Regions from separate parts of the Pseudomonas sp. HP_14 genome, predicted to be linked through region 1. Evidence: riboswitches for the same ligand, from Rfam matches in the RefSeq annotation. Region 1 holds a riboswitch; each other region holds the start of a gene.
What was found. A riboswitch is a leader RNA that binds a small molecule or an ion and turns the genes downstream of it on or off. The one in region 1 is predicted to bind cobalamin.

Region 1 (10,031 bases):
ATCCTGCGGGGTGACATACGTTGCCCGTCGTTATCGTTGCGCGCGGAGGCGGTCGTAGTGTTTGAGGACATGAACTGCAAATCCTTGATTGAACGGTTAGGCGGCCGGGAAGGTGAGCGGATATATTCCGACGGTGCCGTCGGTGCATGAGGCAAAGCCTTGCCAGTCCGCTGGCTTGAAGGCTTAGGGGATGTCAGGCCGGGCGAGTTCCGTAAAAACTGGAAACATATTCACTGAAGGGTTAATCGATTCAGCGGGTGGGATTTGCGGGAGTGGCGCTACGCCCCTGAGGGACCGGCCGGGCGGCGTTCCGCTTCAGCCGGGAGATGGCTGATGGATTCGCGGCAAATCTTTCAGCATAAATGACGGCCTCCCGGCTAAATCGGAACGCCGCCCGGCCGGTCCTTGGGCATTAACAATGTGCCTTGGACCGCATCATCCGCGAATACGCGCCATCGTCAGCGCATCGGTGAACTGCCCGTCACGAATCGCGTAATCACGCAGCAAACCCTCAGTCTCGAACCCCAGCTTTTCATAGAGGATTACCGCCGCCTGATTGTCCGCATAGACAGTCAGCTCGACCCGGCGCAGTTTCATCCAGTTGTCGGCGATATCCAGCAGTGCGGTTAAAAGTTGTTTGCCGATACCCTGACCCTGCCAATCCTGAGCGACGGCCATGCCAATGGCACCGCAATGGCTGCGGCGGATGCGGGAAAACTGCTCAAGAGAGCCTTGTCCAACGACGGCCCCTTCATGGAGCGCTACAAGGCTGACCAGTCGTTCATTGCTACTGTCCAGTCGCTTGCGCCAGATGTCAGCGGACTGAAAAGGCATCTGCAGGACTTGCCTGGCGACTGCTGGGACGTTGTACAGCGCTGCAACGCCCTCGGCGTGCGCTTCAGTAAAGCGTTCGAGGACGATGGCAGAAGACGGGGCGCGCATTGGCATTCATTCCTTAAGTGCGGGTGCGGCCCGTCAGTATACGGCAGCCTTGTGTCACAGGGCTTGCACTGAGAACTGGCACGCGAATCGTGCCAGCGCGGTCAGTGTATTGGCCCGTTACTCAGAAGCTGTAATCCGCGGTCACGAAAAACGACCGTGGCTGGCCCATCAGCCATTGTTGGCCGCTGTTGTACTGTGCTGCTGCATAACGCCGATCCAGCAGGTTATTCAACTGCAGGCCCAGACGCACATCCGGCACCACATTCCAGCCCAGGTTTGCGTCCACTACGCTGTAGCCAGGTACTTTGGTGGTATTGGCCGTATCGGCATAGCGGGCGTCGACATAGCGCAGGCCCATGCCTGCATCCAGGTCTTGAGTCAGCGCCTTGCTCAACCACAGATTGGCGCTGCGACGAGGCACGTCGGTGGGACGGTTGCCTGCCCGGGACACCAGTTGGCCGCCAGCGGTTTCATTGAATTCGTCATATTCGGCACGCACTACCGAGGCATTGGCTGATACACGCCAGCCTTGGCTTAACGCCAGTTCCAGCGAGGCCTCCAGGCCGTCCGAGGATTGCTGGCCGACCTGCTGCGCCAAACGCGTCACCGGGTCAGTGGTGAGCATTTTCTTTTTTACGATGTGGTAAGCCGCCAGCGTCCACTCCCCGTGGCCTTCCCAGAATTGCTGCTTGAGACCGAACTCGGTCTGTCTGGCTTCAGTCAGGTCCATTTGCTGCTGGGTCGGATTAAGGCTGATCAGATTGTTGACCCCGTCTTCGCTGGTCGAATACTGGCCATACAACGACAGCTGATCTGTCACCGCGAAAACCAGTCCGGCGCGCCAATTGCCGCCGGTGAGGCTCCGATCGCTGCGCGTATTGGCGCGCAAGTCGTTACGGTCGAGATGATTTTGATCGCGCCGTATACCGGTCACCAGCGACCAGCGCTCGGACAGCTGCAGCCGGTTCTCTGCAAACAGTGCGAAGGTACGTGTCGTACTGTCGCTCAGAGGTTGGGTGGGCGACTGACTTTCAAAGTAGCCGTTGGCCGGGTTCCATGGATCGACGTAGTCTCCACCGACATCGGTATACGGCGAGTTGTTATCGACGCCAAAGCGGATTTTGTTGTACTCGGCGCCGACCACCGTTCTGCTGTCCAGCCCGAACAGTGAATGATCGAAGGTGAAGCTCTGGCGATCGCCAATCTGCTCCTGATCGTGTTTGATCTCCAGATAGTCTCCGCGCAAAAGCTGGCCTTGCGCGTTACTCCAGCTATAGGTCTCGGCGTTGCGCCAGTGACGACGGCTCTTGATGTAGTAAAGCTGGTTGCTGGCGCTGACGTTGTCGGTTATCTGCCAGTCGGTATTGAGTCGGGTCCACTCATCGTTGTAGCGCTGCACGGCGTTTTGCAGGTTGTAATTTTTGTTCCGCAGACTGTCGCGATAATGGCCGTCGATCAGCGGCGTGCCGAAGTAGCTCATCGGTTCGCTGTCGCCACGCTCATGGGCAAAGGTGAAGCTCAGGTTGTCAGCTGCCTGCCAGCGCAGGGCGGCGCTGAGGGCCAGGTTTCTGGAGTTGCCGTTATCCACCCAGCCGTTGCTTTGCTCCTGGTTCAGGGTCAGGCGATAGCTCAGTGTGTCGCTCAGCGAGCCGCCGCTGTCCAGCCCTGACTGCTGGCGGTCATTGGACCCATAGCCCAGGCGCAGCGTGTTGCGAACATCTCCTTCAAGTGGCTTCTTGGGGATCACATTGATCACGGCGCCTGTTGCGCCTTCGCCATACAGCACCGAGGCAGGGCCGCGAATAACGTCGATGCGCTCCACCATCCACGGGTCGACCGGGAAGGTCTGGGTGCCAGCCCCGGTATACAGCCGCGAGCCATCGAACAATGTCATCACTGAAGAATGTCCGGCGAAACCGCGTGCTGAAAGCGCCGTGTTGCCATCACCCGGCGTAGCGATGCTGGTGATGCCGGGCGAGCGGCTGACGGCGTCCTGCAAAGTAAGGTTATTACGGTTGTGGATGGCGGACTCATCCAGACTGCTCAGGCTGGCCGGGTTTTCAAGCGCGCTGATATTCAACCGGGAACCGGCGGGCAGGGCAGTGGCCAGACTGGTTTCGCCGTTGTCTGCGGTATCGATGATTGCCATTGACGGCAGGGCGATCACAGTGTCGTCAGCGGCAAAGGCCGCAGGCGAAATGGCGAAGCAAGGGAACAGCGTGATGCGCAGCGATTGACTCGCCAGGGTTTGAAACAGGAAGTTGCGGGACATACGATTCCAGCCAATGAGGAATGAATGGATCCCGGGGGAATAACGCATGAGGAATCGCGGGCGCAAAAGCCCACGGAAACCGGCCTGCGCCCGCCCACCGCGGGTTTGCCAAAACGAAGTTCCAGGCCGGTCTCCGGGCTTGCGAGGGTCATGAAACATTCACCTTCCCATGCCGGAGCACAGTGGTTTGTCGAATGCTTCGCTCGCTTACCGTTGCGGGGGCAGCGCCGGACTGATCATCGAAATGACGCACCGGCTTCCCGTTTCACCTCATGCTCGGCGGCATGAGACACCTGAAACTGGCGCGCATCTGACCACCGATGAACGGTCACGTCAATCGGCCGCACCGCGAGGTAGAGAACGTTGTGATGTCCTCAGGGTCCATTCGTGTGCGACATGGCAACGCATGGATAATCGCTGTGCGGTGGTTGCCACTTGTTCGCCATCCCTCCAAACTCAGCACATTCCTCCGCTGATGCGGCCGATCATCTTCGTCCAGTGACGCCCCAGCAATTAGTAAATGGCCATGAACCCTTTAAACAGCCCGGTTTCACGCTCCCTTCCAGGCGGCGAAACAGGCGCAGCAATCAGAGCTTTCGATTGGTCCGCGACCTCTCTTGGGCCTATGTCAGATTGGCCCGCACCCATTCGCTCGACGTTGAGCATGATGCTCAGTTCCCCGGAAAGCCTTTATCTGGTGTGGGGGCCGGATCTGCACTTCTTCTTCAACGATGCCTATCGGCCCATTCTCGGCCCCCGTCTTGACGTTGCCGTGGGGCAGAGCATCACCACGCTGTGGGCAGACGCCTGGGAGCAGGTGCGGCCCATGATAGAGAGGGCCTTTGGCGGCGAATCCAGTCGCTATGAAAATCATCCGATCAGCATGGCCCGCTATGGGGTTGAAGAGCAGACCTGGTGGACCTTTTCATTTTCGCCGGTGTACGACGAGCATGAAGAGTCCATATTGGGTGTTCTGTGCCATACGGTTGAAACCACCCACTCCGTGCGCCTTGGTCAGCAACTGAAGTCCAGCGACGAACGTTATCGTGCGCTGTTCAGTGACATCGATATCGGCTTTGGCGTATTTGAAGTCACCTACACCCATAACCTGCTGACGGCCTGCCATTTGATCGAGGTCAACGCCGCGTTCGACAACATGACAGAACTCAAACAGCAGATTGGCCAGAGTATGCGGGACATCGCAGACGGCCAGCCTGCACGTTGGTTTGAGGTGTATGCGAGCGTGGTGTTGAGTGGCGAGTCAGTTGGCTTTGACGCGCCTGCGGTTGCGCTTGGCGGGCGCTGGTATGAAATCTACGCCTACAAAGTCCAGGGGGCCGAGCACAACCGCATTGCGATGCTGTTCAAGGATGTCACCGAGGCCCGGCGAATTGAGTCTTCTTTGCGCAATACCGAGGAGTTCAATAGCCGGGTGCTGGCCAGCAGCAACGATTGCATCAAGGTGATCGACCTGGATGGCAAGCTTACCTTCATGAGTGAAGGCGGCATGCGCGTCATGGAAATCAGTAACTTCAACGACGTGCAAGGCTGCCCGTGGCCGGACTTCTGGCAGGATCAAGGGCATATCGACGCTCAGGCTGCCATTGTCGCCGCCAGAACAGGCGTCCCCGGTCGTTTCCAGGGTTTTGCCAACACCTATCTGGGCACCCCCAAATGGTGGGATGTGCAGGTTACGCCGATGTTTGATGAGGCGGGGGCCGTAGAAAAAATCCTCTGCATTTCCCGAGACATCACGGCAACCCGCGCCGCTGAAGAAGACCTGCGTACGCTCAACGCTACGCTGGAGGAGAGGGTCGAAGCCCGTACTCAGGACCGCGATCGCATCTGGCGGTTGTCCACCGACTTGATGCTGATTGCCGAATTCAGCGGCGACATCGTGGCGGTCAATCCAGCCTGGACTCAGGTGCTTGGCTGGAGTCCTGATGAGTTGCTGGGCAAGTCGTTTCTGGAGCTTCTGCACCCGGATGATGATTTGACCACTGCCTCTGCCGCGGCGGAATTGTCGCAGGGCATCAGTGTCTCCAGTTTCGAAAATCGCTATTTGCACAAAGACGGCTCGTATCGCTGGATCGCCTGGACCGCTGTGCCGGATCAATCCTATATCCATGCCGTGGGACGCGACGTTCAGGTTGAGCGGGAGGCCGCCGAAGCACTACGCCGCACAGAAGCTGCATTGCGTCAGTCGCAGAAGATGGAAGCCGTGGGGCAATTGACCGGTGGTGTGGCTCATGACTTCAACAACCTGCTGACGGTGGTCAAAGCCTCTACAGACCTGCTCAAGCGCAATCTGGATGAAGAGCGACGTCGACGTTACATCGACGCGATTTCCAATGCGGTCGATCGGGCCAGCAAGTTGACTGGGCAGTTGCTGGCGTTTTCTCGCCAGCAAACCTTGCGCCCGGAAGTCTTTGAAGTCGGCAAAAGTGTCCGGGCTATTGGCGAGATGATTGGTTCATTGACCGGAGCCCGGATAAAAACGCTGATCGAGCTTCCTGCCCAGCCTTGCTACATCAACGCTGACGCTGGTCAGTTCGATACCGCGCTGATCAATATGGCGGTCAATGCCCGTGATGCCATGAATGGCGAGGGGACCTTGAGGATTTGTGTTGAGCCTGTCGGGCAAATTCCTGCTCGCCGCACCCATGCCGCAGTGGTTGGCGATTATGTTGCCGTGTCATTGATCGACAGCGGCTCAGGCATCGACCCGGAACAGATTGATCGTATCTTCGACCCGTTTTTTACGACCAAGGACGTCGGTAAAGGCACCGGGCTGGGGCTTTCTCAGGTGTTCGGTTTTGCCAAACAGTCGGGTGGCGAGGTGTTGGTCGCCAGTCGGTTGGGCGAGGGCAGTACGTTTACTCTCTACCTGCCTAGATCCGTTGCGATACCGGGTGCCGAATATGCTGCGATGGAGCCGGAGCTGCAAAGCAGTGGCGAAGGTGCTCGTCTGCTGGTGGTTGAGGACAACCTTGAAATTGGCGAGTTTTCCAGTCAGACGTTGAGAGAGCTGGGGTACGACATTCACTGGGCCAAGAGTGGTGTGGAGGCTCTGGAGGTTTTGGCGCAGCGAGCCGACGCTTTTCAGGCAGTATTTTCCGATGTTGTCATGCCGGGCATGAACGGGGTGGAGCTGGCCCTTGAAATTCAAAGGCTCTATCCAACGCTCCCGATTGTCCTGACCAGCGGCTATAGTCCCGCGTTGGCACAGGGGAACTCACAGGGTTTTACCTTTCTGCAGAAGCCCTATTCCGTAGAAGCGTTGGCCAGGCTGCTGCGCAACGAGATCAGTATGCGGCAGATACCGCCAGTCATTAACCTGTAGCTGCCAACGGTCGCGATAGCGGTGTATCAGGATGAGCGCATCGCAGCCTTCGGCAGCTCCTACAGGGATATGCTTTTGGTCTCTTGCAGATTCACGCCGCGCCGCTGCTGTAGAAGCTCAATCTGTTCGGCTGGCAGCAGCTGACGCAGGCTTTTGTAGAGCACGCGGGTTTCCAGCAGATTCCAGACCCGGAGCATGGTTTCCAGGGCGTCCAGGGGTTTGCTGATGAAATCCCGAGCCCCCAGGGCCAAGGCGCGGATCCGGGTGCCTCGGGTGGCATCTGCGGTCAGCACCAGAATGGGCAGATACTCATGAGGTGAAATGCGCCGACCCAGTTGTTCGAGCACCGCGAAGCCATCGAATTCGGGCATGTGCAGGTCGAGGATAACCAGATCCGGCTCAAAACTATTGAACAGCTCCAGTGTGTGAGTGGGCTGTGTGGTGCTCAACACATTGAGCAGCCCTTCACGAGCCAGCAACTGCTCCATGAGTTCTATATTGGTGCGCTGATCGTCAATCAGCAGGATACGAAGATCTTGAGTCATAAAGGCTCCGTCAGGTACTGATCAATATGGTCGTAAAACATGCGGACATTGATCGGTTTTACCAGGATGGCGGTAGCACCCGCTTCGCGTAACACGTTATGGGTCATCGGCGAGGCGTCTGCGGTCATCATCAGGACAGGGGTATTGGCAGTACGAGTGGCGCGACGCAGGCGGCGTAGAATCCTGATACCCGAGACATCGGGAAGATTAACGTCCAACAGGATCAGATCCGGCGCATGGCGAGTCGCCAGATCCAGTCCCATCTGCCCCTGCATGCTGGAAAACAGTTGTATACCGGGCCGCCGCTGCAACAATGTCTCGATCAGGGTCAGGCTGGCCAGGTTGTCTTCGATGCAGAGCACGCTGGCGCGATATCCAGCCGTTGATTGCCCAGGTTCAACACTGAGCGCATTTGGCGGCGAAACCATGCGAGTCTCGTCCGGCTGAATGAAGGCATGAGGCAAACTGAGCGTGAAGCGACACCCTGCATCCGTTGCGCTCAGGACATTGAGGCTGCCGTCCATCATTTCCAGCAGGTTTTTACTCAGCGCCAGCCCGAGGCCCGTGCCTTCTACCTGATGATCTGCGTTCAATCGCTCAAAAGGCCGGAACAGTTTGTGTAATTGGTCCTTGGCAATGCCGGGGCCGGTGTCCGAAACCGTCACAGTGACCTGCTGACCGCTTCGGGCAACCTGAATCGTGACTTCTCCCTCTGCACGGTTGTACTTGATGGCATTGGATAACAGGTTAAGCAGCACCTGCATCAAGCGCTGACGGTCGGCGATAACACCTTCTTCGGCGCGGATCAGTGGAAGCGGCGCGATACGGATCCGGGCTTCGTTTGCCATGGGGGCGACCAGTGCCAGCGCTTCCTTCAAGGCCGTTTCCAGGCTGATCGGTTCCAGATTGACGGGCAGATGGCCTGACTCGATTCGGGCAATGTCGAGGACTTCGTTGATCAGTGTCAGCAGATGTTGACCGGCTTTCAGGATGTGTCCGATCTGTTGGCGTTGCGCCGGTTGAGGATCAATTTCAAGTAGTTGCGCGAAACCAAGAATCGCGTTCAAAGGCGTACGCAGTTCGTGGCTCATTCGGGAGAGAAACTCGCTTTTGGCCCGGCTGGCGCGCTCAGCTTCTTCACGGGCTGCACTCAACGCTATCTCGGCTGCATGGCGGTCGCTGATATCGCGGGTCACCTTGGAAAAACCGCGCAGGGTTCCACTGTGGTCGTATTGGGCACTGATAACAACGCTGGCCCAGAATCGGCTGCCATCCTTGCGGCGCCGCCAGGCCTCTTCCATGAAGTAGCCTTTGCTTCTGGCTTCTCGCAATGCCATTTCCGGACGCTGCGGGCATTGTTCCGGCAAATAGAAAACCGAGAATGGCTGACCGAGGATTTCTTGCTCACTGTAGCCCTTGATCCGTTCCGCCCCGACGTTCCATGAGGTGACGCGGCCGTTGGCGTCAAGGGCGAAGATGCCGTAATCCTTGACCGCATCGATGATAAGCCGCAAGCGTTCTTCGTTATCGCGCAAGGCACCTTCGCGTTGTGCCAGCAGGTGGGCGGCTTCTACCAGACGCGTGCCCAGCTGGCCAATTTCGTCTTGTTCCGGTGGCTGCGGCAACAGTGGATGACCCAAGGCCAGGCGTTGCGCATTACGTTTCACATGTTCGACCCGGCTGACGATACCTCTGGACAGCAACAGCATCGCCACGATCGCCGCAAATACTCCGCAGCACGCTGCCAGCAAGGTGGCGAATACCAGTTGCTCGCGGGTTTGCGTAGCAGCAGCACTGCGCTCCGCCAGCAGCGTATCCTCGCGATTGCGCATGGCGCTGATCTGTTCACGCAGGGTGTCGAGAACCTGCTTGTTGCTCACAAGAATGTTTGTGACCTGCTCCGGATCCTTGCCGTTGCTCAAGCGCAGTTTCGCCAGGGCGCCAAGTTTGATTCTGATCAGCGGCGTCATGAGTTGCAGGCGCTCACGAATTTCAGGGTCACGAACGTTGGCGTCCAGACGCAGCAAAGCTGCGTCGATCAGCGGTTTTGCGTTGTTGTAAGCGGGCAGGAAATCTTCACGGCCGGTGAGCAGGTAGCCCCGTTCGCTGGCTGCTGCCTCGGCAAGCAGGGTATGAACAGCCTGAATATCGCCTTGTACCAGCAAGACCCTGCGCACATCTTCCTCGGCACGTGCGGTTTGCCGTTCGGCCAGGTAAATCAGCACAAGCGATGACATGAGGATGATCAGGGGCAGGGCGATTGCAACCAGCGCCTTGCCTCGCAGGGGAAGGTCCGACCAGCGACTCACGTCCAGTTTCCATCAGGCTGGGCCACCAGCCCCAGAGCGATACCGCGTACCGCTGCCTGGGTCCGGTCGGAGGCATCAAGCTTGCTGATTACGCGTTCGACGTGTGCTTTGACGGTGCCGGTAGCGATGCCCAGTTTTTCGCCGATCTCCCGGTTGCTGAAGCCGCCTGCAACCAGCCCCAGTACCTGACGCTCCCGCTCGGTCAGGTTTTCCCGGGGCGTATTGCCTGAGGCCCGGCGCGTTGCGATACGCCTGAGTAGCCTCGCGCTCATCGCGCTGTTAAGAGCATCTTCCCCGGCGGCGACGCGACGCAAGCCATTGATGACCTCCTCGCGAGTCGCGTCTTTGAGCAAATAGCCAACAGCGCCGGCGGCAATGGCAGCCTCCAGATGATCCGGGCTGTCGTCCATGGTAAACATCACTACTTTTATTTCCGGCATGCGCTGTTGCAGAAGGCGGGCGGCACCCAGGCCGTTGAGAATCGGCATACGCACGTCGAGAATGACGATGTCAGGGCGCAAACGCTCGCATAGCTCCAGTGCCATCTGACCATCGTCGGCCTGTCCAACCACATCAAACTCCGGATGACCCGCGAGCAATGAGATGAAGCCTGCGCGCGT
Region 2 (10,031 bases), on a different contig from region 1:
AGCGCAGAGGTTGCTGGCGGTGTCTGCGGTCAGCTCGATTTCCAGATTCGGGTAACACTTCATCAGCCTTGTTACCAACGGGCTGAGCCAGGTGTGTATGACCGTATCCATTGCGCCGATGCGGATCCGGCCACGGACCTGGCGTGGGTCTTTGATCGCTGCCTTCATGCTTTGCATGGTGTCCATGATGTGCTCGGCGTATTCCAGTACGCGCAAACCTTCGGACGTCAGCGACACACCCTTTGAATCCCGCACGAACAGGCGAACCCCCATTTCCTCTTCCAGCGCCGCGATACGGCTGGAGATAGAGGCCTGGGTGCTGAACAGTTTTTCCGCTGTCAGCCGGAAACTTTTGAGGCGCGCTACCCAGACGAAGGTTTCCAGAAATTTGAGGTTCACCGGGTCGATTCCTTGAGGCGCGTAAGGACTGACAAGTGCTGCACGTTGCATGAAAACCGTGTGCAGGGTGTCAGGAAAGTGCCCTGAAAGTGCAGGTTATATGCCAGCGACGATAAAGAAATTCTTATGGGGTATAGCGGTTTTTTCCCGTTGGACGTGAGCGGTCGGGCTGCCGAAAGATTGCCCCGGAACGAGAAAGGTCGCCAGCGTGGTGCTCTTCACCGGGCTGTGTCAAACCTTCATTGCAGTGGACTGCGCCCACTGCACCTAACCAATAACTGCGCTCTGCCAGCAGTCGGTCAATTACCGCTGTGCGCTCATGGAGATCGTTTTCAATGAGCTACAACAATCAAAAATATCTGTGCGCAATATTGTTAGGCGGTACGACCCTGGGGTTTGGGGCCGGGGCTAACGCTGATTTCTTTGCTGACAGCAAAGGGGAGCTGGAGGCACGTAATTTCTACTTCAACCGGGATTTCCGGCAGACCGGCGCCAGGGACAAGGCAGAAGAGTGGGCGCAGGGTTTCATTGTGCGTCTGCAGTCAGGCTATACCCCGGGAACCGTGGGCTTCGGTCTGGATGCGCTGGGTATGGTCGGCTACAAACTGGATTCCGGTGATAGTACGGCGGGCAGTGGTTTGCTGCCTGCGGATCAGTCATCAGGTGGTTCTCAGGATGAATATTCAAAGCTGGGTCTGACCGCCAAGGCGAAGATATCCAGGACTGAACTGAAGGCCGGCACGCTGTTTTTTCGCAGCCCCATGGTTTCCTCCAACGACAGCCGTTTGCTGCCGCAGACTTTTCGGGGTGCGATGGTGACATCGCAGGATCTGGATAACTTCAAGTTTACCGGCGGCCATATCGACCGTATCAAGGCCAATAACTCTACGGACTTCACTGAGATGACCGCCAACCGTATCGGTGGCGTGAGCAATGATTTCAACTTTGGTGGTGGTGAATATCAAGTCACGCCACAACTGGCGATCAGTGCCCACTATGGTCAGCTTGAAAACATCTACAAGCAGTATTACGGCGGCCTGGTGCATGTCCTGCCGATGGGCGAAGGGCAGAGCTTGAAGACTGACCTGCGTTATTCGAAAAGCAGTGAAGACGGTAGCTTTCGCGACATCGATAACCGCGCGTTGGGTTCGATGTTCACCTATAAACTCAAGGCTCACGCGTTCGGTATCGGCTATCAGCGCATGAGTGGCGACGATCCTTTCCCTTACATCTCTGGCAGCGATCCGTTTCTGGTCAACTTCATCCAGGTCGGCGATTTCGCCAACATTGACGAGCGTTCGTGGCAGGCCCGCTATGACTACGACTTCGCAAGTGTGGGCTTGCCTGGCCTGACGTTCATGACGCGTTATGTGTCGGGTGACAACGTCGAGCGTGCGGCGGGTGGGGAGGGCAAGGAGTGGGAGCGCAACACCGACGTGGGTTACGTGTTCCAGAGTGGTACCTTGAAAAATCTGGGGCTCAAATGGCGTAACGCAACCGTTCGTTCCAATTTCGGCAACGACCTGGATGAGAACCGCCTGATCGTCAGCTACACCATGCCGCTCTGGTAGGGCCGAAGTTGGCCTGATTGCTGCGTTCAGAGCAGCCTGAGCAAATGGATGAACCCAGCCCCTACAGGTCCAATGTTTGCCGCGAGACAGCGCGGTGCCATGGATACCGGGGCAGTTCAGAGTTGCCGCGTTCAACGTAACAAGCCTTTTTACATCATCACAATAACGAGATTCCAATCATGCAAACCGCTATCAACCTCTGGCCGCTATTAGGCGTGCTGGTCATCATCATTGGCTTTGTGCTGCGCTTCAATCCGATGCTGGTCGTCGCGCTGGCGGCTATCGCCACCGGTTTTGCTGCGAGCATGCCGCTGGAAACGATCCTGGCAACCATCGGCACCGGGTTCATCAAGACTCGTACATTGCCGCTGATCATTTTGCTGCCGTTGGCGGTGATTGGCCTGCTGGAGCGTCATGGCCTGCGTCTGCATTCCCAGAACTTCATTGCCCGCTTCAAAAGTGCCACGGTGGGGCGGCTGTTGATTGGCTATCTGTTCATTCGTGAAACCGCAGCAGCGGTCGGGTTGACCAGCCTGGGCGGGCACCCGCAAATGGTTCGTCCGTTGCTGGCGCCCATGGCTGAGGGCGCTGCCGAGGCGCGTTTCGGCAAGTTGCCTGAAGCGCTACGGGTCAAGCTGTTGGCGTTGTGCGCAGCGACTGACAACGTGGGGCTGTTTTTCGGCGAAGATATATTTGTCGCGTTTGGTGCTATCGCCCTGATGCATACCTTCCTGCTGGGTTCCGGAGTTGATGTCGAGCCGATCCATATCGCGTTGTGGGGGATACCGACTGCGATCTGTGCCTTCATCATTCACTCGATCCATTTGAGCCGTTTCGATCGTCGCCTGAATCGTGAGTTGCAACCTGTGACGCCATCCGCCCCGGCTGCTACTTCGCAGGAGAGCTTGTCATGATCATTTCCATTCAATACCTGTATTGGCTGGCCGGTGTCATTCTGGCGATTACCTCGGTGCTGACCTTCACCGATCGCACCAACCCCAAGCGCTGGAGTACCGGGCTGTTCTGGGGGTTGTTCGCCATCGCGTTTCTGGTCGGTGAGCGGCTGCCGCCGGTGCTGGTGGGTATCGGTGTTCTGGTCATGGCGGCCATCGCCGGTTTTGGCGGCGTCGGTTTCGGCAAGCATGGCGAGTTGCCGGACAAAGAGCGTCGTGCCAGTGCAGGGCGTCTGGGCAGCAAGCTGTTCATCCCCGCGTTGGCGATTCCTCTGGTGACGGTGATCGGTGCGGTGTTCCTGAAGAACATCAAGATTGGCGGCGTACCCCTGCTTGATCCGGCCAACAGCACCTTTGTTTCACTGGGGCTGGGCTGTCTGATTGCTCTGGCGCTGGCTTGCTGGCTGACACGTGACACGCCGGTGCAAGCGATGCGTGAGTCCCGTCGTTTGACCGAGGCCTTGGGCTGGGCGCTGGTCTTGCCGCAAATGCTGGCGATGCTGGGGCTGCTGTTCAACGACGCGGGTGTCGGCAAAGCGGTGGCGCACCTGGCAACCAACTACATCAACCTCGACTTCAAGCTGGTGGCTGTGTCGGTTTATGTGTTGGGTATGGCTTTGTTCACCATCGTCATGGGTAACGGCTTCGCGGCGTTCCCGGTCATGACCGGCGGCATTGGTGTTCCGGTGCTGATCGGCATGTACGGCGGTAACCCGGCGGTGATTGCCGCGATTGGCATGTTCTCCGGTTATTGCGGGACCTTGATGACGCCCATGGCGGCAAACTTCAATATCGTCCCGGCGGCGCTGCTTGAATTGCCGGACAAGTACGCGGTGATCAAGGCGCAGATTCCTACTGCACTGCCGTTGCTGCTGGTCAACATCCTGTTGCTGTACTTCCTGATGTAATAAGCGAATGCCCGTAGCACAGGCCTCGTGCCGCAGTCTTCCAGATTGAACCCTGTCCTGTAGGAGCTCACCGAGGTTACGAGGCCAGAGATAGCGGAGTGTCAGAAAAACCGCCATCGCTGGCCTCGTAACCTCGGTGAACTCCTACAGATCCAATGTTTGCTGTGCGACAGCGCTGTGTCTGGAACAGGCCCTTGGCGTTGTGTTTGCGGGCTGTATTAGGATGGTCGTCCATTCGGTGACCGAGCGCTGAACATGTCCGCTGTAGACATTGTTTCTGTACAACCTGAAGACATCCCCTCTGCGGTGGAATTCGTCCTGCGTGCCCGCGCGCAGATCTTCCCGATGCTTGACCCGACAGTAATCCCCGCGGACCTTGCACAGTTTGCCGAAGTGTACAGCGAGGAGGGTGGTGGCCGTTTTCTGGTCGCGCGCCGCGATGGGGAAATCGTCGCGGCAATCGGTTATTTGCCATACGACGGTCGATTCCCTCAACTGGATTACGGGCAACGCACAGTAGTGGAAATCGTCCGGTTGTTCGTGATCCCGGAGTTTCGCCGTTCAGGGTTGGCGACCACGATCTATCTGGCGCTTGAAGCGTGCGCCCGACAGCAGGGCATCGACGTGCTTTACCTGCACACCCATCCGTTTCTACCGGGTGCGATTGGCTTCTGGGAGCGGCAGGGTTTCAGGGTTGTGGATGTGGAAAGCGATCCGGTCTGGCAGACGACGCATATGGAATTCGGGTTGGTCCAGGTTCAAGGCCGGTGCGAGATCCCTTACGGTGCCAGGACGGGCACCGCGATCTAAAGTGAGTTGTGCCCGGCTTTATCGCGAGCAAGCTCTGCTCCCACAAGGGTTATGACCTGAAGCGCAATATCTGCGTGCCGTCGTACGGGTCTGTGAGGTAGTGCGCCTCCACGCCGAAGGTCTCGCGCAACAGTTCGCAGGTCAGCACTTCGGACGGTACGCCAATGGCGATCAGCTCGCCTTTGTCCATGACCGCCAGACGATCACACGCCAGGGCTTGATTGAGGTCGTGCAAGGCAATCAGGGTGGTAACCGGCAGTGACCTCACCAGACCCAGGATGCTCAGTTGATGCTGAATATCCAGGTGGTTGGTGGGTTCATCCAGCAACAGGATTTGTGGACGCTGGGCCAGCGCGCGGGCGATGTGCACGCGTTGCCGTTCGCCCCCCGACAAGCTATGCCAGGCACGCTTGGGCTTGTCGGCCATGTCCACGTCGCGCAGCGCCTGCTGAACGATGTCATTGTCTGTGGCTGACCATGGCTCCAGCGCGGAAAGCCATGGCGTACGACCCAGCTCTACAGCATCCAGCACGGTGATCGCATCGGACGTTTCAGCTTGCTGTTCGACAACCGCAATCATCTGCGCGACATCGCGACGCTTCATGTCGGCAAGGGCAACACCGTTAAGGTGAATCTCGCCACTGGCGGGGATCTGGATCCCTGAAAGCAGCTTCAACAGGCTGGACTTCCCTGAACCGTTGGGGCCGATCAATCCAAGGGTTTCACCACGTCGTAGCTGCAACGCGACATCGCGGACAATGGGTACCCCTTTGATCGACCAGTTGAGGCCGCTGCAGGACAGTACGTTGCGGTCGATGTCGGCGATCGGCTGCTTCGGATTGCTCATCGGCCCCCCTTGGCTTTTATCAGGATCACGGCGAAGACCGGCGCGCCGATCAGGGCAGTAATCACTCCGACCGGTAATACCTGGCCCTTGATTGCCGTGCGAGACAGAACGTCGGCGGCAATCAGGAATACCGCTCCGGCCAGCGCACTGATCGGGATCAGTCGTCCGTGGCGCACACCGACCAGCAGGCGCGCTGCATGAGGCACCACTAAGCCGACGAAACCGATAGAACCGACCAGCGACACCATCACTGCTGTCACCAGTGCCACGGTGGCAATCAATATCACCTGGACCCGACGCACCGGGATGCCCAACGCAGCCGCAGAGTCACTGCCGAACATGAAGGCGTCCAGCGAGCGACGGTGCCACAGGCAGACCGCCAGGCCGATCAACACCACCGGCACTGCCAGAGTGACCGATTGCCAGCGCACACCGCTGAGGTTGCCCAGCAGCCAGAACATGATGCCCCGCGCCTGCTCGGAGTTGGCCGACTTGGTAATCAGAAAAGAGGTCAGGGCGTTGAACAGTTGTGAACCGGCGATGCCTGCCAGGATGATCTGCCCGCTGCCACTGACTGCGCCGGTGCTGCGAGCGAGCAGGGCGACCAGCGCAAAAGCCGCCATGGCGCCTACAAATGCGCCCGCCGACAAGGAAATGGCACCTGCGCCGATACCGATGATTGCCACCAGCACCGCGCCGGTCGAGGCCCCTGCGGAAATGCCCAACAGGTAAGGATCGGCCAGCGGGTTGCGCAACAGTGACTGCAGGACCACACCCGAGATCGCCAGCCCGGCACCGCACGCTGCGGCAACCAGGGCGCGGGTCAGCCGGTAATTCCAGACGATGCCTTCGTCGATCGGGTCCAGTACGAAACCGGCGCCCCACAGTTTGTTGGCCAGTACCTGAAACACCAGCGACAGGCTGATCGGTGTTTCACCAATGGCAATACCGGCAATGATCGCCGCTATCAACACCACGAGCACCCAGGCGCCGTGCAGGCAGATCTTGCGTAACAGGCGACTGGCGAACTGCGCTGTCATGGGTGCAGGTCAAACTTGTCGATGGCGCCTGCCAGTTCATCGATACCGTTGAAGGTGCGAATGGTCGCTTCCATGGCCTGGGCATCAAGAATCACGATGCGGTTGTGCTTCACGGCGTCCATGTTTCGAGTGACCGGGTCGGACTTGAGGAATTCCAGTTTTTTCTGGAAGTCATCAGCCGGGAAGCGGCGACGGTCCATCCGTGCCAGAACCAGAATGGTCGGGTTGGCCTTGGCGATGGTTTCCCATCCTACAGTTGGCCATTCTTCATCGGACTGCACGATGTTGCGTAGGCCCAGGGTGTCCATCATGAATGCCGGGATGCCTTTGCGTCCGGCGACATAAGGATCGACGTTCAGGTCTGCGCTGGAGAACCAGAAGACGGCCGAGGCGTCTTTCAGGTGTTTGCCTTTGACGCTGGCCTGAGCCTTGGCAAGACGTGCTTGCAGTTCGGTGTTCAATTCGTTGCCACGAGCCTGGACATCAAAGATCTGTGCCAGTTGGTCGACGGTCTTGTACAGGCTGTCGATCGAGAATGGGCGCAGACGCGTGCCATCGGCACCGACCAGGTTGTCCTTGCCTTCGCAGTCTGATGGCATGAGGTAGGTCGGGATTTTCATTTCGCTGAACTGCTGGCGAGTACCGACCACGCCCTGTGGACCGACCATCCATTCAAACTGGACGGCAACCAGTTCAGGGCGCTTGTTGATCACGGCTTCGAAGCTTGGATCGTTATCGGCCAGACGCGGGATTTTTGCGTTCTGTTGTTCGAACTGTGGCAGCACATTGTTGAACCACAGCGAGGTCCCGACCACTTTGTCGGCCAGTCCAAGGGAGTAGAGGATCTCGGTCGCAGACTGGCCAATGGTCACGGCTTTGCCGGGAGCCTTGGCGAAGGTCAGCGGCACGCCGCAGTTGTCGAGGGTAAGCGGGTAGTGGGTACTGAGGGCGGGGCTGGCAGCCAGGCTCAGCGCAGAGAAACCCAGGCCAGCGAGCACTACAGCAAAACGAGGTAAAGACATGAAAAACGATCTCCATTCGAACGGTTATCCGCACGATGGTGTTCTGGCTGGATACACATCACGACCGCTGCTGTTGATGGTTCGGCAGGGGTTGATCAGTCACGGCGCTGCCACCGTTCTGACGGATGTACTCCCCGGACACCCCGCCGGTGGGTCAGTTGCCAGGAGCCACATGCATTCGATGCAGTGACGCCCTGATGTCGGCAGGTCTCCTGACTGGCGCTTCATCGCCGCGCTCCGGCCTTCCCGGGTGATGACCCAGTGGCATTGATGGAGCAGGGCTCAGCACCTACAGTTGCGGGGGCAGTTCCGGTTGATGCCTCGGGGGCATCACGGATTCCCTATTAATCCCGTTTGGAAACCGACGGGCGGCATGGTAATGGATATGCTCAAAAGAGTGGGGATTTTTACTGCGCCGGTCGCCCTCGGATATTTTTTTATCGTACGTTTGGGCGGGGCAGCGCATGATGCAAACGGCAACGGGTCGGGAGTAATCACCGCGCACGGGTGAACCTTCTCGCCTGATGGCCGGTCGATAGTGCAATCTATACGCTGTTCCCGGTTTGTCACGGCTGGTAATAAAAGACAGAAACAGCCCTTGGCCACGCCTACACTGGTCCGCTACATCTTCTGGAGACATTTTCCTGTGATATCGACTCAACGAGTGGCCTGGCTGAAAGCCTGGGGTGCCCACGGTTTTACCGCCACCGGCGTGGTCATCGCATTCCTTGCGACCATTGCCCTGTTCGATAATCAGGCCAAGGCCTGCCTGTTGTGGCTGGGGCTGGCGCTGGCAGTGGACGGCGTGGATGGCTCGCTGGCGCGCAAATTCAATGTGCAGTCGGTGCTACCGGGTTTTGACGGTTCGGTGCTGGACCTGGTGATTGATTACCTCACTTACGTGTTTATCCCGGCGCTGTTCATTTACAGCTATATCCCGCTGCCGCCTTATACGCTGCTGCTGAGCACGGCGATCATTCTGATTTCATCGCTTTTCTGTTTCTGCAATCTGGAGATGAAGAGCAAGGACAATTACTTTCAGGGCTTCCCGGCAGCGTGGAATGTGGTCGCATTGTGCCTGTACATCATTCAGCCGACCCCGTGGGTGACCTTCCTGACGATTATCGGTCTGGCATTGCTGACCGTGACGCGCATGAAGTTCCTGCATCCTTTCCGGGTGCGTCGTTTCATGCCGTTGAATATCCTGGTGACCACCGTATGGCTGATCACCAGCGCCTTGCTGATCATCAATCATCCGCACAACGGGCCTGTGGTGATGGGGGTGTGGTTCACGATGTCGGCTTACTTCATCGGCATCTGCCTGTGGCGGACGTCGCTGGAGTATTGGGGTAAGTGGCGGGCTTGATGGGCTAGCCGCACAGCCTTCATCGCGAGCAAGCTCGGCTCCTACAGGATCGCGCTAAACCTGTAGGAGCCGAGCTTGCTCGCGATATCGGTTCAGCAGGCAATGGATTTCCAACGATTCTCCCCACCCAATACCGACTATCAAGAGCAGTGATTTCTGCGTAAACGCCGCCGGGCGTAACCTTTGTTCATTCCCGAAATGAACCCGATCCCGGAGGCTCTCATGAACCGCATTTACGCTTTTGCCCTGTTGTTGACCGTTGCAGTTGTCTCCGGTTGCTCCACTCACCACGCCGTTGAACTGCGTCCTTACACTGCCGAGGAAACTCATCAGTTGGCCCTGGAAGATTTGAATCGCCGTGGTCTTTCCTTTGATGAGTATCAGGTCGCCAAAGCAAAACTGTTGGCCGAGCCGCAAATGCAAGCCGTGCGCGACTTCGATAATCGCGGCGAGATCAGCGCTGAGAACGTACAGGCTAGTCAGGATCGCCAAGGTTGATGGTTTAAGTACAGTGATGGACGAAACTGTTTTCGTTCAAAACTGTACCGGTTGTATTTTCGTCTGACTGTTCGTGTGTTTCTGGTTGCCGATTCGATAGGGTGAAGGCCTGCCCTTTAGATGTCTGGATCGCTCCATGCCGTTCTCCCTTGACCTGCTGCTCGCTTTTGCGTTGTTCGCCTTTGTCACGTCCATCACGCCCGGTCCTAACAACATGATGCTGCTGGCCTCGGGGGTGAATTTCGGATTCAGCCGGACTGTGCCGCATATGTTGGGGATCAGTTGCGGGTTTTTCAGCCTGGTACTGGCGGTCGGTCTTGGACTGGGCGCTGCTTTTCAGACTTATCCGCTGCTGTACACCATCCTGCGTTACGTCGGCGCTGCCTATTTGTTGTATCTGGCGTGGAAGATCGCCACTTCAGGTCCGGCCTCGGATGCTTCGGGCGCAGAGAGCAAACCACAGACCTTCATGCAGGCTGCCCTGTTTCAGTGGGTTAATCCCAAGGCTTGGGTCATGGCTGTGGGCGCGATCAGTACCTACACACCGTTGCAGGGGTACTTCACCAATGTTGTGATCATCTCGGCGGTATTTGCGCTGATCAACCTGCCAAGCGTCG
Region 3 (10,031 bases), on a different contig from region 1:
ACTTGTCGCATCAGGTTCAGACACGCTTGTATTTTGATCTCATCCGTAATGGCGCCGAGGTTAACTTCCTGCGCCTGATGCCCGCAGACAAACGCGATGATCTGTTGAGCGACTGGTATCGCAACGGCGGCAAAGTCAAGATGTGGCTGGATTATCAGAGCATCGACAATGACACGCCGAGCGGCATGAAGCTGGATGAAAAGGATCCGAAGCGTGATTTCGCTCTGAAGCTGGTAGAGCGCGCCGGTACGCTGAATGCAGCCCCGGATCCGATCAATCGCTGTTCGGGTGCTTACTGTTCACGAGCCGGTATCAGTAACAGCTTTGCTCAGGTTGAGCAGTCGCTTAGCCATCTGACGGCGAGGCCTGCAGCGGGCCTGAAGGTGATCGATTATTTGCCCGAGGCGACCATGTTGCGTATCGAGGACGGTACGGGCAAGCGGATGATGTACAGCATGTTGCGTAACCGGGCGCATACGAATGTCGCGTTTTTGCTGGGTGAGTCTTATCGCTACGAGCCTGGGCTGGATACGCTGACGATTTATCCGGGTGTGTTAGCGAGTTACCCGAACTTCATGTTCAACGTGCCAGCGAACGACGTGCCCGAGTTCGTTCAGATGATGCAGCAGGCCAGGCATCAGCCAGAGTTTGAGAAGATTGTCGAACGTTGGGGTGTGCGCCGCAGCAATCCGCAGTTCTGGACGTACTTCCATGACCTGACCCGGTACATTCAGGAAACCGATCCTGTTGAGGCGGGGGTGATGGATATGAATCGGTATGAAAATCTGTAGATTTGCGTCGCCCATATCGCGGGCAAGCACCGCTCCCACATGAGGTCGAGATCCCCTGTGGGAGCGAGGCTTGCCCGCGAAGAACGAATACGCGGTATAGCTGAATAATCTGATTGGCCGATTCGCGGGCAAGCACCGCTCCCACGACGAAAATCCGTTCGGGTCATCGGCACGGTGTACGCGAATTCAGTGCCTTAAAGTCCGGCCGACCCATATCCCATATGGCCTGCGGCCATCTACCGCTGACCGGAAAAGTCATTTTTTCATGACCTTTTGTGAACTCTCACGGTCCGACCCCGTGAGTGTCCTTGGGCCTGCCGTTGTTCTCGCAGCCCTGGATTGTTGTTCAAAAGGTGCTATGAGGTTCGTGATGTTGATTTCGGTTCAAGCCCTGCGGGCACTCGCCGCGTGGGTCGTAGTGTGTCACCACTTTATGCAGATTTTTTTCAACTTTAACGCCAGTGGCCCTGTTGGCGACTTCTTCGTGACGAAGGGTGCTGTCGGCGTTGATATCTTTTTCGTGATCAGCGGTCTGGTGATTTTCCTGTCCACGCAGAACAGCGAAATGCCCGCCAGACGATTCATGCTGAACCGCATTATCCGCATTGTTCCTGCCTACTGGTTCTATACCGCAGCGATGGGCTTGTTGCTGGTGTTCGCGGCGCCATTGCTGCCGCATCAGGTCATCAACTGGCAGACGTTCATGCTGTCGCTGTTTTTCATCCCGGCGGAGAACCCGGGTGGTTATGGGCTGTACCCCACCTTGAATGTGGGCTGGACTCTTAACTACGAAATGTTCTTCTATCTGCTGTTTTCCACGGTATTCCTGTTCAAGCAGCGCCACCGCCCCTTGATCGTCGCAGCCGCATTGTTCGCGGTCTGTGAAGTGCTGGCGCGCTCGGGGCTGATCAGCCGGTTTTATGGTAACGACATCATCTACGAGTTCTTGCTCGGCATCGGCATCGGCATCATTTACCGCCGGGGCTGGATCAAGGAGGGCTTCTGGTTGCCGTTACTGGGGATCGCTACGGGGCTGGTCGTTATCTATCACTTGGGCGCCGATCAGGATCGCCTGCTTAACTGGGGGCTTCCAAGTGCGCTGATAGTGTTGTCGTGCATTGCCATGGAGCCGGTTTTCCGGGGCAACAAGTTGCTCAAAGTGTTGGGCGATTGTTCTTATTCGGTTTATCTGTTGCACGTTCTGGTTCTGTATGGCGGCTGGCTCGCCTCGCAGCATTACAACCTCAACCCTTATCTGGTCTTCGCGATTTGTGTGCCGGTCATCGCGCTGGGTGCATGGATCAGTTACGAGTGGCTGGAGAAGGGCCTGTATCGTCGCATGAAGGGCTGGCTGGACGAGCGAAGGGCCAGAAATGCTTCTCAGGCGCTTTCCTGACAAAAATACTAGGACTTTGTACGAAGCCGGGGATTGGCGTAAACTGCCAGCACGTCTGCGAGGAATTTTCATGACCGCTATTACAATTACCGATGCTGCCCACGATTACCTGGCCGATCTGCTGGAAAAGCAGAATACCCCGGGCATTGGCATCCGCGTGTTTATTACCCAGCCTGGCACCCAGTACGCTGAAACCTGCATTGCCTACTGCAAGCCCGGCGAAGAGAAACCAGAAGACAAGGCCATTGGCCTGAAAAGCTTCACCGCCTGGATTGATGGTTTCAGCGAAGCATTTCTGGATGATGCCGTTGTCGATTACGCGACTGACCGCATGGGCGGCCAACTGACGATCAAGGCACCAAACGCAAAAGTGCCGACGGTCAGTGCGGACAGTCCGATCAATGACCGTATCAACTATTACCTGCAAACCGAGATCAACCCGGGGCTGGCCAGCCACGGCGGTCAGGTCACCCTGATCGATGTGGTTGAAGAGCAGGAACAACATATTGCTGTGTTGCAGTTTGGCGGTGGTTGCCAGGGTTGCGGTCAGGCTGACGTGACGCTGAAAGAAGGCATCGAGCGCACCCTGCTTGAGCGCATTCCCGAGCTGAATGGCGTACGTGATGTGACTGACCACACGCAGAAAGAAAACGCTTACTACTAAGCTGTTTGCTGTGCCGTGTTAAAAAACCCCGACGTGTTCGGGGTTTTTTGTGTGATCTGGATACCTGAGCATCCCGCGCTTATAAGCTGGAATGCTAATACTCTGTGGGAGCCGGGCTTGCCCGCGATGAGGTTGATTAACTTTAGGGGCAAGCCCGGCTCCCACACTAATTGTGCTTACCGCGCGCCCTCTTACTTCCTGAACAAATGCGCATGCCCCGCGCGGTACAGGGATGACTCGCTGAATGCATCACTGGATAACACACGGCCGACCAGGATCAGTGCTGTCCGGCGAAATCCCTTCTCCGCAACTTTAGCTTCGATATCCGCCAGAGTGCCTGTGACCCAGTCCTGATCGGGCCAACTGGCGCGATGAACCACGGCAGTCGGGCAGTCCGGACCGTAATGCGGCGTCAGTTCGGCGACGATTTTTGGTAGATTATTAACGCCCAGATGAATCGCCATGGTCGCCTGGTGACGCGCCAAGTCGGCCAGGGCTTCACCTTCCGGCATCGACGTCTTGTCCGCATAACGGGTCAGGATCACCGTTTGGGATATATCCGGTAGGGTCAGTTCGGACTCCAGCAGCGCAGCGCAAGCCGCGGTGGCTGTCACGCCCGGGATGATCTCGAATGGAATGCCCAGCTCGCGCAAGTGGCGGATCTGCTCACCGATGGCGCCATAAAGGCTCGGATCACCAGAATGTACGCGAGCCACATCCTGGCCTTGTTCATGAGCAGATTTCATCAAGGCGATGATTTGTTCCAGGTGTAACTCGGCACTGTTACTCACCTGAACGGCCTGATGGCCTTCCAGAACGGCGGCAGGCACCAGTGAGCCTGCGTAGATGATCACCGGGCAGCTGCGGATCAGTCGCTGGCCTTTGACTGTGATCAGCTCAGGATCGCCGGGGCCTGCGCCGATGAAAAAGACCGTCATGGAGACTCCAGGTCAAAGGGTGGAAAATGTGGATTATCCGCTAACCTGTTGGGCAATGGCCAAGGCAAAAGTGGCTTGCGAGGTTTTCTGGCGAGTGATGAGCAATTCGGCCGGACCCGATTGGCTCGCCGATGCCAAGGCGGCACTTTCTGCTACTCCATAACAACCGGTGTGCTCGAAAGCGATCTGTGATCGATGACTGAGCTGCGACTCATGGACGCTCAGTTGAGTGGCCGAGAAGAAGTGCAGAGGCAGATCAAGCTGCTTCGCCACCTCCAACAGGCCGGGTTCGCGGCTCTTCAGGTCAATGGAGGCGAGGGCGCTGATGGCTTCGATGCGCAGGTTCTGACGGTCAAGGCTGCGTTCGATCAGTTCCAGCAATGCGCCTGTAGAACAGCCGCGCTGGCAACCAAGGCCGACCACCAGGGTCGGCCTTATCTGATCAGACGGCCTGATCAAGAGCGGAATTGTTGCGACGGAACAGCCAGGTGCTGATCAGGCCCAGCGCCACCCAGAACAGCGCATTGGTCAGCAGCGAGGCAATCACGAATTGCGATTCCAGCGCCTCTGGAGCAAGGCTCTCGTGGACTTCGGGCTGCGGTGCGCCAATCACGTGAGGCACGACCAGAATCGCTACGCCCAAGGCTTTCAGCAGCCAACTGCGGGAAAAGACGATCAACGCCAGGGCGACAGCAGTGGAGGCCGCCGTGCCAATCCACCATAGTTGCCGCTGGTTAAGGTCCGCCGCGGCAGTACCCGGCAGCTCGGGTGGCAGGCCCAATGTCGGGGCGAGGGTAAACACCGCAAAGCCCGCGAGCCCCCAAAACACGCCTTGGGACGTCTTGCCCGGTGCCTTCAAGGTGTACAGGGCGGCCAGCATCAAAGCGAAACCTACCGCAACCACCAGATTGCCGCCGGTGGTAGAAACAATTCGCTGCCAGCCATCTTCCGGCGACCAGGCTTCTTCGTCATGACTATGTCCGGCCGGTGCGGCCTCACCGTGGGCATGTTCATGAACCTGCTCGGCTGGCGCGTTCTCGTAGGTTTCGGCCTGCAGAATCAACGGAGTGATCCAGAAGCTTTGCAGCAGGGTCAGCAGCAGGGCGGCGAGCAAGCCGGTGAATCCTGCCGTTTGAGCAATTCGCTTGAACATGGCGTCAGGTCTCAGTGGCAGGGGAAGGCAGCGCTGTGGCGAGTGTCGTGAGCGGCGTTGTGTACCGCTTCGATGTGCGAGAAGCCTGCGAAGTAAACCAGGCAGGCCCCGAGGATTGCTGCGCTGATCGCGGCGGTCAGGCGTTGGCTCTGGGTGGCTGTGCTGCTGGCGGATTGGCTGGTTGTACTGATCGACATGGCGCTTCCCTCTTGTATGTCGGCAAGCAGGCATGCGCAGCAAAATCCCGCTGACGATCGCCAGGGGAGTGCAACTGCGCCCGCCCACCGCGGGTTCGTTATTGATTTCATGTCGGGCCGGTCTCCGGGCTTGCAAGGGGCTGTACGGCTATGCGCCGCTCAACCTGCAAGAATCGCCTTCCCATGCCGTTACTTGCACAGTGGATCTGATTCTTCACTTGCTTACCGTTGCGGGGGCAGCGCCGGACTTGCACAAGCCCTAAGGCTTGAACGCACCGGTTTCCCGTTTCACCCCGTGAGGGGCACCCGTAACAAGGCGTGTAGGAGAGCATGCGCCAGCGTGGAACGTCAATCAGTTGATTGACCTGCCCGCGGTCACTGCGTAGCCTTGCGGGTTCGAGGTTCTCCCGCTGGATCCGGCATGGGTTCGACAGGGAGCTAAGACGGGAACGCGGTCGATGCCGCGGCTGCCCCCGCAACTGTAAGCGGTCATGATTTACTGCAGAGCCATTGCATAGCCACTGCTTCACGCGGGAAGGCGCAATGACTGCCCGGATATCTTCGGGGTGCGCCGCAAGCCAGGAGACCTGCCTCGATTCGGGCCTTGAGCCCGACGAATTCTCACTACAACCGGGCGGGGTGATCCGGTGGCGAATCGTATCTCTGTGGTTACATACTTGTGACCACACAGGGTTTTCGTCCTGTTTGCCCGCCGTATTGCCAAAGGGCATCCGATGAAAACACTGGCCAAACTTCCCGTCACTATCGTTACCGGCTTTCTTGGCTCGGGTAAAACCACCTTGCTGCGCCACATGCTCGATAACGCCGAAGGGCGACGCATTGCCGTGATCGTCAATGAATTCGGCGAGCTGGGCATCGACGGCGAAATCCTCAAGCAGTGCACCATTGGCTGTACCGAAGAAGAAGCGACCGGCCGTGTCTATGAGCTGGCCAATGGTTGCTTGTGCTGCACCGTTCAGGAGGAGTTTTTCCCGGTGATGCGCGAACTGGTTGCGCGCCGCGGCGATCTGGACCACATCCTTATCGAAACATCCGGCCTGGCTCTGCCAAAACCGCTCGTACAAGCTTTCCAGTGGCCCGAAATCCGTAATGCCTGCACGGTCGATGCGGTCATCACCGTGGTAGACAGCCCGGCAGTACTGGCAGGCACCTTCGCCGCATTCCCTGATCAGGTAGACGCTCAGCGCAAGCTGGACCCGAACCTCGATCACGAGTCGCCGTTGCACGAACTGTTCGCTGATCAACTGGCCAGCGCCGATCTGGTAATCCTCAACAAAGCTGACATGATCGACGCCGCAGGTCTGGCATCGGTGCGTGCAGAGGTGTCTGAAGAACTACCGCCAGCGGTCAAGGTGATCGAAGCGAGCAGCGGTCGTCTGCCGATCAATGTCCTGTTGGGGCTGGGGGCCGAATCGGAGCAGCACATCGATGGTCGCAAGACCCATCACGATCACCACGAGGGCGATGATCATGATGACCACGATCACGACGCGTTCGATTCCATCTCGATCAAGTTGCCTCAAGCTGATGAAAGCCTGTTGCTCGACGCGCTGACCCAACTAGTCGTGCAACACGGGATTCTGCGCGTCAAGGGGTTCGCGGCGATTCCGGGCAAGCCGATGCGCTTGTTGATTCAGGGCGTCGGTACGCGTTTCGACAAGCACTTTGACCGTGCCTGGGGCGCAGAGGAAGAACGCGCGACCCAATTGGTCCTGATTGGTCAGAAGCTTGATGCTGCCGCACTCGAAGCTCAACTGCGCACTGCGCTCGCGGGTTGATGCATGCACCTGCTGAGAACCCAGCCCGGTGGTTTTGTACCGGATGACAGCATTGCCGACCTCGGGCAAACGCCCGCCGAGCTGGTCATTCTCTGCAGCGGTGATTCAAGCCTGGCGTTGCTCGCCGAAGCGGCGCAGCAACTCCCTGAGGATTATCCGACCTTGCGTCTGGCTAACCCGATGCAGGTCCAGAACCACGCGTCAGTGGACCTTTATTTCGATGAGGTCCTGCGTCACGCCAAGGTGATTCTGATCTCCCTGCACGGCGGGATCGGCTATTGGCGTTATGGCGTCGAGCGCCTCATGGAGCTTGCTGCACGCGGTGTGCAAGTGATCATGGTTCCGGGGTGTGACCGCCATGATCCCGAGTTGACGGAGCGCAGCACCGCTCCCGCTGATGACTGCCATCGGTTATGGCAGTTTCTGCGTCAGGGCGGTATGCATAACGCGCTGGATTTCTACCGTTGCCTCGCGACTCGCCTGCTCGGTCGGGACTATCCATGGTCCGAGCCACAGGCCTTGCCGCGCACCGCGGTTTATCATCCGCAGGGCGTCAGCGCTAACCCTGAAAGCTGGTTCGCCGAATGGTTGCCGAATCAACCGGTCGTGGCGCTGCTGTTCTATCGCTCCCACTTGCAGGCCGCCAATACCGCGTTCATCGATGTGTTTTGCGCTCGTCTGCAGGCGCAAGGCTTGAACCCTTTGCCCATCGCCGTAGCCAGCCTGAAGGAAGCGGGCTGTATGACGGTGGTCGAGGACTGGCTGGACGAGGTCGGCGCTGAACTGATCCTCAATACCACCGGGTTCGCTCAGTCCAGTCCTGAAGCGCCGCATGTGCGTCCGTTTCGCCGCAATATCCCGGTTATTCAGGCGATTTGCGCGCAGGATAACGAGCCGGGCTGGCGCGCCAGTGAGCAAGGCCTCGGTGCCCGGGATCTGGCCATGCACATTGCCTTGCCCGAACTGGACGGCAGAATCATCAGTCGGCCGATCAGCTTCAAGGATCTGGCCTGGCGCAGCGAGCGCAGTCAATCGGATGTGGTCTGCTATCGCCCGCAACCTGAGCGCATGGATTTCGTCGCCGAGCTGGCACGCCGCTGGGTTCTGCTTGCACGCCTGCCCAATGCCGACAAACGCGTGGCGTTGATTCTGGCCAATTACCCCACGCGCGACGGGCGCATTGGCAACGGGGTCGGTCTGGATACCCCGGCAGCAGCGCTGAATATCCTCCGTGCCATGCAGCATGAGGGCTATCCGGTTGCTGAGCTGCCGGAAACCGGTACCGACCTGATTCAGCAGTTGCTTGGCGGTGTCACCAACGATCTCGACAGCATCGATATGCGGCCTTGCCAACAAAGCATGGCGCTGGACGAATACACCGCTGCCTTTGAAAACTTGCCTCTGGCCAACCGTGAAGCGGTCATTGCGCGCTGGGGCGCGCCTCATAACGACCCGATGTTTCGCAGCGGACGAATGATGGTCGCCGGAATCAGATTCGGCCTGACCTTTGTCGGTATCCAGCCTGCGCGTGGTTATCAAGTGGACGCCAGCGCCGTCTATCACGATCCGGACCTGGTGCCGCCTCATGGCTACCTGGCGTTTTATTTCTGGTTGCGTAAAGCCTATGGCGCCCACGCGGTGGTGCACGTCGGCAAACACGGCAATCTGGAGTGGCTGCCGGGCAAGGGCGTCGGGTTGTCGGAGAATTGCTGGCCAGACGCAATTCTCGGTGCAATGCCGAACATCTATCCCTTTATCGTCAACGACCCAGGCGAGGGTGCTCAGGCCAAACGCCGGACCCAGGCGGTGATTATCGATCACCTGATGCCGCCACTGACGCGTGCTGAAACCTACGGCCCGTTGCGCAACCTGGAGTTGCTCGCGGACGAGTATTACGAAGCGCAGTTGCTGGACCCACGTCGCGCGCTGGAACTGCAGCGGGACATTCTCAAGCTGGTCCGGGAAACCAATATTGATCAGGAACTGGCACTGGATGCCTCTCTGAAAGACGACAATGCAGCGATCTGGTTACCGAGGCTCGACACGTACCTGTGCGATTTGAAAGAGTCACAGATTCGCGATGGCTTGCATATTTTTGGTGAATCTCCATCCGGCCGCCTGCGTATAGATACCTTGTTGGCGTTGCTGCGCATTCCTCGCGGCGACGGTCGTGGGGCGCAATCGAGCCTGTTACGGGCCTTGAGCAAAGCGTTCGAATTGAATTTCGATCCGCTGGACTGCGACCTTGCGCAGCCCTGGCTGGCGAAAAAGCCGTCAGCGCTGGCCGCGATCAGTAGCGACCCCTGGCGTACGGCGGGCGACACCCGTGAGCGCCTTGAGCTGTACGCAGCCTGGCTTATTGAGCACGTTGTTAATAATGAGAAATATGAAATCCCCTTTGAAAACAATGACCTGCGTGAAATAGTTAACAATCTGAAAGAAGTTGTAGCGCCGCGCCTTGACGCCTGTGGCCCAGCGGAGATTCAAGGATTGCTGGATGCCTTGAGCGGTCGGTTCGTACCGGCAGGTCCTAGCGGGGCGCCCAGCCGCGGTCGCATAGACGTACTGCCTACCGGACGAAACTTCTTCTCTGTGGACGTGCGAAACCTGCCCACCACAACCGCTTGGCGGATCGGCTTCCAATCAGCAAATTTGTTGCTGGAGAGGCACTTACAAGATCATGGTGATCATTTACGTCAACTGGGTTTGTCGGTGTGGGGCACCGCCACAATGCGCACCGGCGGTGATGACATTGCTCAAGCCATGGCGCTGATGGGCGTTCGGCCGGTGTGGGCAACAGGCAGTCAGCGGGTCGATGACTTTGAAATCCTGCCGTTGAGTTTGCTGGACCGGCCTCGGGTTGACGTGACGCTGCGAGTGTCCGGCTTCTTCCGCGACGCCTTCGCCAATCTGATTCGTTTGTTTGACGCTGCGGTGCAGGCCGTGGCCGCACTGGACGAGCCAGATGATCTGAACCCGCTGGCCGCCAAAGTTCGCGAAGAGCGCGCGGCGTTGCTGGAGAACGGTGTTGCTGATGACGAGGCGGCACGTCAAGCCGGCTGGCGTATCTTTGGGGCCAAGCCCGGCGCGTAT

Region 2: it holds a riboswitch for cobalamin, as region 1 does, so the genes downstream of both, ACYASS_RS07610 (ABC transporter substrate-binding protein) here and ACYASS_RS22275 (TonB-dependent receptor) in region 1, are expected to answer to the same signal.
Region 3: it holds a riboswitch for cobalamin, as region 1 does, so the genes downstream of both, cobW (cobalamin biosynthesis protein CobW) here and ACYASS_RS22275 (TonB-dependent receptor) in region 1, are expected to answer to the same signal.

What each region holds. Positions count from the first base shown of each region.
Region 1 covers NZ_JBTOQI010000043.1:101,812-111,842, forward strand. Annotated here, with positions in the region: gene ACYASS_RS22265 (sugar porter family MFS transporter) at 1-80, opposite strand, end outside; gene ACYASS_RS22270 (GNAT family N-acetyltransferase) at 436-942, opposite strand; gene ACYASS_RS22275 (TonB-dependent receptor) at 1,064-3,214, opposite strand; cobalamin riboswitch at 3,322-3,526, opposite strand; gene ACYASS_RS22280 (PAS domain-containing protein) at 3,879-6,557, shown strand; gene ACYASS_RS22285 (response regulator) at 6,617-7,102, opposite strand; gene ACYASS_RS22290 (ATP-binding protein) at 7,099-9,417, opposite strand; gene ACYASS_RS22295 (response regulator) at 9,408-10,031, opposite strand, start outside.
Region 2 covers NZ_JBTOQI010000008.1:234-10,264, reverse strand. Annotated here, with positions in the region: gene ACYASS_RS07645 (LysR family transcriptional regulator) at 1-399, opposite strand, end outside; gene ACYASS_RS07640 (OprD family porin) at 735-1,970, shown strand; gene ACYASS_RS07635 (DUF969 domain-containing protein) at 2,150-2,884, shown strand; gene ACYASS_RS07630 (DUF979 domain-containing protein) at 2,881-3,831, shown strand; gene ACYASS_RS07625 (GNAT family N-acetyltransferase) at 4,087-4,641, shown strand; gene ACYASS_RS07620 (ABC transporter ATP-binding protein) at 4,691-5,488, opposite strand; gene ACYASS_RS07615 (FecCD family ABC transporter permease) at 5,485-6,528, opposite strand; gene ACYASS_RS07610 (ABC transporter substrate-binding protein) at 6,525-7,550, opposite strand; gene ACYASS_RS07605 (hypothetical protein) at 7,549-7,740, shown strand; cobalamin riboswitch at 7,736-7,931, opposite strand; gene pcsA (phosphatidylcholine synthase) at 8,197-8,916, shown strand; gene ACYASS_RS07595 (hypothetical protein) at 9,139-9,414, shown strand; gene ACYASS_RS07590 (LysE family translocator) at 9,551-10,031, shown strand, end outside.
Region 3 covers NZ_JBTOQI010000014.1:23,347-33,377, forward strand. Annotated here, with positions in the region: gene ACYASS_RS12310 (fatty acid cis/trans isomerase) at 1-791, shown strand, start outside; gene ACYASS_RS12315 (acyltransferase family protein) at 1,162-2,187, shown strand; gene nfuA (Fe-S biogenesis protein NfuA) at 2,258-2,851, shown strand; gene cobM (precorrin-4 C(11)-methyltransferase) at 3,043-3,789, opposite strand; gene ACYASS_RS12330 (cobalamin biosynthesis protein) at 3,823-4,257, opposite strand; gene ACYASS_RS12335 (CbtA family protein) at 4,232-4,942, opposite strand; gene ACYASS_RS12340 (CbtB domain-containing protein) at 4,954-5,139, opposite strand; cobalamin riboswitch at 5,238-5,464, opposite strand; cobalamin riboswitch at 5,522-5,748, shown strand; gene cobW (cobalamin biosynthesis protein CobW) at 5,874-6,938, shown strand; gene cobN (cobaltochelatase subunit CobN) at 6,942-10,031, shown strand, end outside.